2 regions of the Citrobacter meridianamericanus genome follow, and region 2 is predicted to be linked to the other one. Evidence: riboswitches for the same ligand, from Rfam matches in the RefSeq annotation. Region 2 holds a riboswitch; the other holds the start of a gene.
The links. Region 2 has a riboswitch for cobalamin ahead of btuB (TonB-dependent vitamin B12 receptor BtuB). Riboswitches for the same ligand answer to the same signal wherever they lie in the genome.
Positions count from the first base shown of each region.

Region 1: linked by a shared signal. The riboswitch ahead of NMD08_RS10040 (cobyrinate a,c-diamide synthase) and the one ahead of btuB (TonB-dependent vitamin B12 receptor BtuB) in region 2 are both predicted to bind cobalamin.

Region 1 covers NZ_CP101036.1:2,124,165-2,127,516, forward strand. The annotation lists gene pocR (regulatory protein PocR) at 170-1,081, shown strand; cobalamin riboswitch at 1,415-1,590, shown strand; gene NMD08_RS10040 (cobyrinate a,c-diamide synthase) at 1,678-3,057, shown strand; gene cbiB (adenosylcobinamide-phosphate synthase CbiB) at 3,054-3,352, shown strand, end outside.
Region 2 covers NZ_CP101036.1:5,019,023-5,022,374, reverse strand. The annotation lists gene fabR (HTH-type transcriptional repressor FabR) at 1-166, shown strand, start outside; gene NMD08_RS24400 (YijD family membrane protein) at 182-541, shown strand; gene trmA (tRNA (uridine(54)-C5)-methyltransferase TrmA) at 587-1,687, opposite strand; cobalamin riboswitch at 1,803-1,990, shown strand; gene btuB (TonB-dependent vitamin B12 receptor BtuB) at 2,055-3,352, shown strand, end outside.

The DNA.
Region 1 (3,352 bases), 2.4 Mb from region 2:
AAAACTGTTTTCGTGATCCGGTTTCCTGAACCGCTGAAAAAGTCTCCCAACAATGGGAGACTTTTGTTATGTTCGCTGATGACTTTCATCATTGCTCAGAATGGCAGGATGAAAATGAGTGTGAATAATATGTTTCTTTATAACAATAAATTAACTGAGAGGTTTTATCATGATTTCTGCGAGTGCCCTGAACTCAGAACTCATTAATAAAATCGCACAGGATTTTGCACAGGCCACCAGTCTGGCCGTTGTGGTTGTCAATATTCACGGTGATGAAATTTCTGAGCTCTTTAATTTCACTCCTTTTTGCCAGTTGATGCGCCAGCATCCTCAGCACAGCACCCGTTGTCGTATGAGCGACCGCTGCGGAGGGCTGGAAGCGTCTAAATCCGATCAACCCTGCATCTATCGTTGTCATGCCGGACTTACTGATTTTTCCATTCCTCTGGTCATCGCGGGCCACCTGGTTGGGTTTGTGCTCTGTGGTCAGGTACGCTTAAGTAACGACGTTGGTCTGGTTGATATTCTCAACGTCGATGACCGCTGGCAAGCTGATCCCGAACTGGTCAATGAATTTCGAAATGTACCGGAAATGGACTATTCACGAGTCATCGCCTCAGCAGATCTGCTGAAACTCATTGTAGAAAACTGTCTTAAGAAACAACTTAATTTTGTCGTTATCAAAGACAATCCACAGCAGTCAGAGCCGGTACGCACTAACCGCAGTACCAATCCGCATGACAGTAAGATGAAAAAAGCCCTGCGCTATATTGATGCGCATTTATCAGACGAATTGCGTCTGGAAGATGTCGCCTCACATGTTTTCCTTAGCCCTTACTATTTCAGTAAATTGTTCAAAAAATATCAGGGTATCGGTTTTAACGCATGGGTAAACCAACAGAGAATGGCAAGTGCCAAAGAGTTGCTTTGCCACAGTGACTGGAGTATAGCCAGCATTGCGCGTAATTTAGGCTTTTCGCAAACCAGCTATTTTTGCAAGGTGTTCCGTCAAACGTATCAGGTTACGCCGCAGGCATTTCGCCAGCAAATAAATGTCATTTCACGCGGAGAGTCTGCGTAAATAGCAATATTTTGCTATTGCCGATTTTTGATATGTGGTGCTATGCCAATCATTATAAAATGAAAAATAATGACAGCTGCCAATAAATTGTCATAGCGCAACAAAATAATAGTATTAGAGGGATAAACTGCACCAGTTTTTATTTTTGTGATGAGATACAGTGTCTGTGTGAAGGACTTTCTTTATTCTTTAACGACATTTTCATTCAGAATACGAACTTATGAAGTCAATGGGTTAAGGCCAGAATATTGGCTGAATGAACCCGGAAAGATATTAAATTGAATTATTGTCATGAGGTCGTGAATTTACCTCATAACATAGAGCTTAATTAATCAGGCTCTTGAACTGACAGGTTTGCCACGTTTGTGGCAGGGAAGGGGGTGAGAATCCCCCGCAGCCCCCGCTGCTGTGATGCTGACGACCCCGTATTGACCACTGATCGCAAGATTGGGAAGGGCGGGTGAGGATGACGCTAAGCCAGAAGACCTGCCTGTCAGTGACTACCAACAACTTCGGTGGGAAGTGGGTGGTTCAGATGCATACAGTCGAGAGACTGGGTATCTCTACACCCCTACCACCCTGAACAGGATCAGGGTATGGCGGCCAATTTTCACGCATTTGTTCTTGCAGGTACCGGAAGCGGCTGTGGTAAAACCACGGTGACGCTGGGCTTGTTGAGCTTGTTGAAAAAGCGCGGATTACGCGTCCAGCCTTGCAAAGTCGGTCCTGATTACCTTGATACCGGCTGGCATACCGCGGTGTGCGGTACCGCTTCCCGCAATCTTGATAGCTTCATGCTTCCCGTTCCCACGCTGAACGCATTATTTCGCGAGCAGATGCAACATGCGGATATCGCCGTTATCGAAGGTGTCATGGGACTGTATGACGGCTATGGTACCGACCCAAACTATTGCAGCACTGCCGCGATGGCCAAACAGTTAGGCTGTCCGGTTATCTTATTGGTTGATGGCAAAGCCGTTTCCACCTCGATCGCCGCAACAGTAATGGGCTTTCAGCATTTTGATCCAACCCTGAACATCGCAGGCGTCATTGTTAATCGGGTCAACAGCGAAACACATTACCAACTGCTGAAGGTGGCGATCGAACGTTACTGCGCCGTACCCGTCTTAGGCTACGTTCCCCGTGTGGACGGCATTGCGCTTCCTGAACGTCATCTGGGTTTAGTTACCGCGCGCGAGTCGGTTATCAGCCAGCAACCGTGGCAGGCATTCGCCGCGACGCTGGAGCAAACCCTTGATATCGACGCGTTGTTGGCATTAAGCCAGTTAAACACCCTTCCTGTTGGCGAATGGCCCGCGCTACCGGCAGCAGACGCAGGGGCAGGGCTAACGCTTGCCATCGCCGATGACGAAGCATTCAACTTTTACTATCCGGACAATATTACGCTGCTGGAGCGCACGGGGCTTAAGATTGTCCGTTTTAGCCCCTTGCACGACAACTGCTTACCCGACTGTCAGATGATCTGGTTAGGAGGCGGATATCCTGAGTTACATGCTGCAGCGCTGGCCGGAAATGTCCCGATGCTTGAACAGTTGCGGGCGGCGCACCAACGAGGCGTCGCGATTTACGCGGAGTGTGGGGGACTGATGTATCTCGGTAGTTCACTTGAGGACAGTCAGGGCGAGACCTGGTTGATGGCGGATATTATTCCCGGCCACAGCAAAATGGGTAAACGTTTGACCCGATTTGGTTACTGTGAAGCGCAGGCCGCGCAGCAAACATTATTAGCTGCCAAAGGCGAAGTGCTGCGCGGTCATGAATTCCACTACTCCGATTTTACCCCTGAAACGTCAGCAGTGATGAACTGTCGCAAAGTTCGCGATGGCAAAACGCTGCAAGCCTGGTCTGGTGGCTGGCAGTCAGGAAATACCTTCGCCAGCTATCTACACGTTCATTTTGCTCAACGCCCGCAGATGCTTAACCATTGGCTGGCAGCCGCGAGGAGTGCGCTATGACGATCCTCGCGTGGTGTTTTGCCTGGCTACTCGATTTTATCATTGGCGATCCGCAGAACTGGCCGCATCCGGTGCGCTGGATTGGCAATCTGATTTCTGCCGTGCAACGTGTTGTTCGGCGTTACTGCCATAGCGACCGCGCGTTACGCATCGGTGGCGCGCTGATGTGGATTGTAGTGGTTGGACTGACCTGGGCTGTGTCCTGGGGAATACTGGCGCTGGCGCAATCAATTCATCCCTGGTTTGGTTGGGTTGTTGAGGTCTGGATGATTTTCACCGTGCTGGCCGGGCGCTG
Region 2 (3,352 bases):
CATGGTAACCATTGTGTTCAGCGCCGGGGCAGAAGCACTGGATGTTGGCGCTGAACAGCGTCGGCAGCTGGAAGAGCGGCTGGTACTGCAATTGCGCATGATCGCGAAAGGCGCATTCTATTGGTACCGCCGTGAACAAGAAAAGATGACGCACCACTCCGAGTAACGAGAAGGACAAGCAATGAAACAGTCAGGTCAAGATAAAGGTACGCTGCTGCTGGCGCTGGTTGCTGGCTTATCGATCAATGGCACATTTGCGGCGCTGTTTAGCTCCATTGTGCAATTCTCAGTATTCCCGATTATTTCGCTGGTGCTGACGGTTTATTGTCTGCATCAGCGCTATCAGAACCGCACCATGCCTGTGGGACTACCGGGCCTGGCTGCCGCCTGTTTTATTCTCGGTGTTCTGTTGTACAGCACAGTGGTACGCGCTGAATACCCGGATATTGGCTCTAACTTCTTCCCGGCGGTACTGTCGGTGATTCTGGTGTTCTGGATCGGTTTTAAAGTGCGTAACCGTAAACAGGAAATTGTGGAGTAATCTTTGTCGGCCGGGCAAGCGAAGCGCTCCCGGCCAGGTCATCACTTATTTTGCGGTCAGTAACACGCCGCACTCCATATGGTGCGTATACGGGAACTGATCAAACAGAGCCAGACGTGAAACATTGTGCGTCTGGCTTAACGTTTCCAGGTTCTTACATAATGTCTCCGGATTGCAGGATATATACAGAATACGCGGATACGCCTGCACCATTTTCTCTGTTTCGCTGTCCAGACCGCTGCGCGGTGGGTCCACGAAAATGGTTTCACATTGGTAACTCTTCAGATCGATTCCCTGCAAACGGTTGAACTCGCGTACCCCGTTCATCGCCTGAGTAAACTCTTCGGCCGCCATGCGAATAATTTGTACATTATCAATGTGGTTAGCCGCGATGTTGTACTGCGCAGCAGCCACGGACGGTTTGGCGATTTCGGTGGCCAGTACACGGTTGAAGTTTTGCGCCAGGGCTAACGAGAAGTTGCCATTGCCGCAGTACAGCTCAAGCAGATCGCCTTTTGACCCTTTGGTGACATCAATTGCCCATTCCAGCATCTGGATATTCATGGTGGCATTCGGCTGGGTAAAACTGTTCTCAACCTGGCGGTAGATAATCTCTTTACCTGCTACCGGCAAGCGTTCGTCAATGTAGTCCTGGTCCAGCTCAATTTTGGTTTTGGTTGCCCGACCAATCAGATGGACGTTCAGGTTTTGCGCCCGCAGCGCATCTCGCAGCGCTTCGGCTTCCTGACGCCATTCATCATCTAATTTTTTATGGTACAGCATCGATACCACCGCCTGATCGCTCAGGGTTGTGAGGTAATCAATCTGAAACAGTTTGTGGCGCAGGACGTGGTTGTTGCGAACGCCGTCGATCATTGCCGTCATCAGCGTGTTGATGAGCTCGCTGGCAGCCGGGAAGCTGTCGACGCGAATACGGCTTTTGGTCTGGCTGTCGAACATGATGTGGTACAGGTCATCACCGTCATGCCACAGGCGGAATTCGGCGCGCATACGGTAATGGCTGACCGGTGAGCGAAACACTTCCGGAGCCTGTGCATAAAATGGCGTCATTAAGCTCTGCAGACGCACTACTTTTTCAGCTAACTGGGCGTCGTACTGTTCTGTCGGAAGGTGTTCGGGGGTCATGATGCGTCCTGAAAAATAAAAGTACGCGGGGATTGTAGGGATTGCTCAACAGATGTCCAGTCATTGATGATTTCCGATAATGTGATATGCGGTCTGGACACCAGGTTGTAACAAACTGTAGCATCCGTTTTCCGGTCCTGTGAGTTAAAAGGGAATCCAGTGTAAATCTGGAGCTGACGCGCAGCGGTAAGGAAGGTAAGAGATGAGCGCACCTGGTGCAGACACTGCGGCTTGCCGCGGGAAGTCATCGTCTCTTTATGTCGCCTCCAAGCCCGAAGACCTGCCGGCTAACGTCGCATCTGGTCTTCATCATCGCGTACTATCGGTGGGACCTGCGGCATCCTTCTTAAATTGTGGATGCTTTACAATGATCAAAAAATCATTGCTGTGCACGGCGTTGTCCGTCACGGCATTTTCTGGTTGGGCACAGGACACTCGCCCGGATACTCTCGTCGTCACTGCCAACCGTTTTCAGCAGCCTGTTAATACTGTTCTTGCCCCCACCGATGTGGTCACGCGTGAAGATATTCAACGCTGGCAGTCAAAAGATCTGAACGATGTCATGCGTCGATTGCCAGGCGTAGATATCTCCCAGAGCGGCGGTATGGGTAAAAGTTCCTCTCTGTATGTTCGCGGCACTGAATCTCGTCACGTTCTGGTATTGATTGATGGTGTGCCGATGGCACGTGCCGGCATCGGCAATGCGATCGACATTGGCCAGATTCCGGTATCGTTGGTGCAGCGTGTTGAATACATTCGCGGACCCCGTTCAGCAGTGTACGGCTCTGGTGCGATCGGTGGTGTGGTTAACATCATTACGATGAGTGATGAAGAGAAATCGCAGATCAACGCGGGTATGGGGACTGATGGTTATCAAACCTATGACGGCTCGGTTAATAAGCGGTTTGGTGACACGATGGTGACGGCGGCTGGTGCTTACCAGACGACGAAAGGTTTTAACATTCAACCCGACTCACCCTACAGCGGTGACAGCGACCGCGATGGTTATCGCAATAAGCTGTTCTGGGGCGGCGTTCAACACAAGTTTAGCGATAACGTCTCCGGCTTCTTCCGTGGTTATGGATATACCGCTAATAGTGATTATGACCAGGGTTCGTGGGGTAATCCTGGAGGGAATGACGAAGCCCAGAATTACACGCAGTCCTGGGATTCAGGTCTTCGTTACAGCTCTGGTATCTACTCCTCCCAACTTATTGCTAACTACCAGCATCTCAAAGATTACAACTATAGCAACGAACTCGGCAGTTATGCGGGAGACGCTACGCTGGATAATATGGAACAACGCTATATTCAGTGGGGAAATAACGTTGCGGTTGGGCATGGGGCAATTAGCGGCGGTGTCGACTGGAAACAAGAGAAGCTGACATCCAGCAGTACGACGAAATCAGATGCTTATAAACGTGATACAACGGGACTTTATCTGACCGGGCAGCAACAAATTGAGAGCGTCACGCTGGAAGCCTCGGGCCGTGAAGATCATGACGAACAATTCGGCTGGCATGGTACCTGGCAGACCGCAGCTGGCTGGGAGTTTGTTGATGGCTATCGTGCAACGCTCTCTTACGGTACTGGTTTCCTGGCGCCCTCGCTGGGTCAGCAATACGGGGCGACGCGCTTTGCCTCATCCTATGGACCGGGTATCGC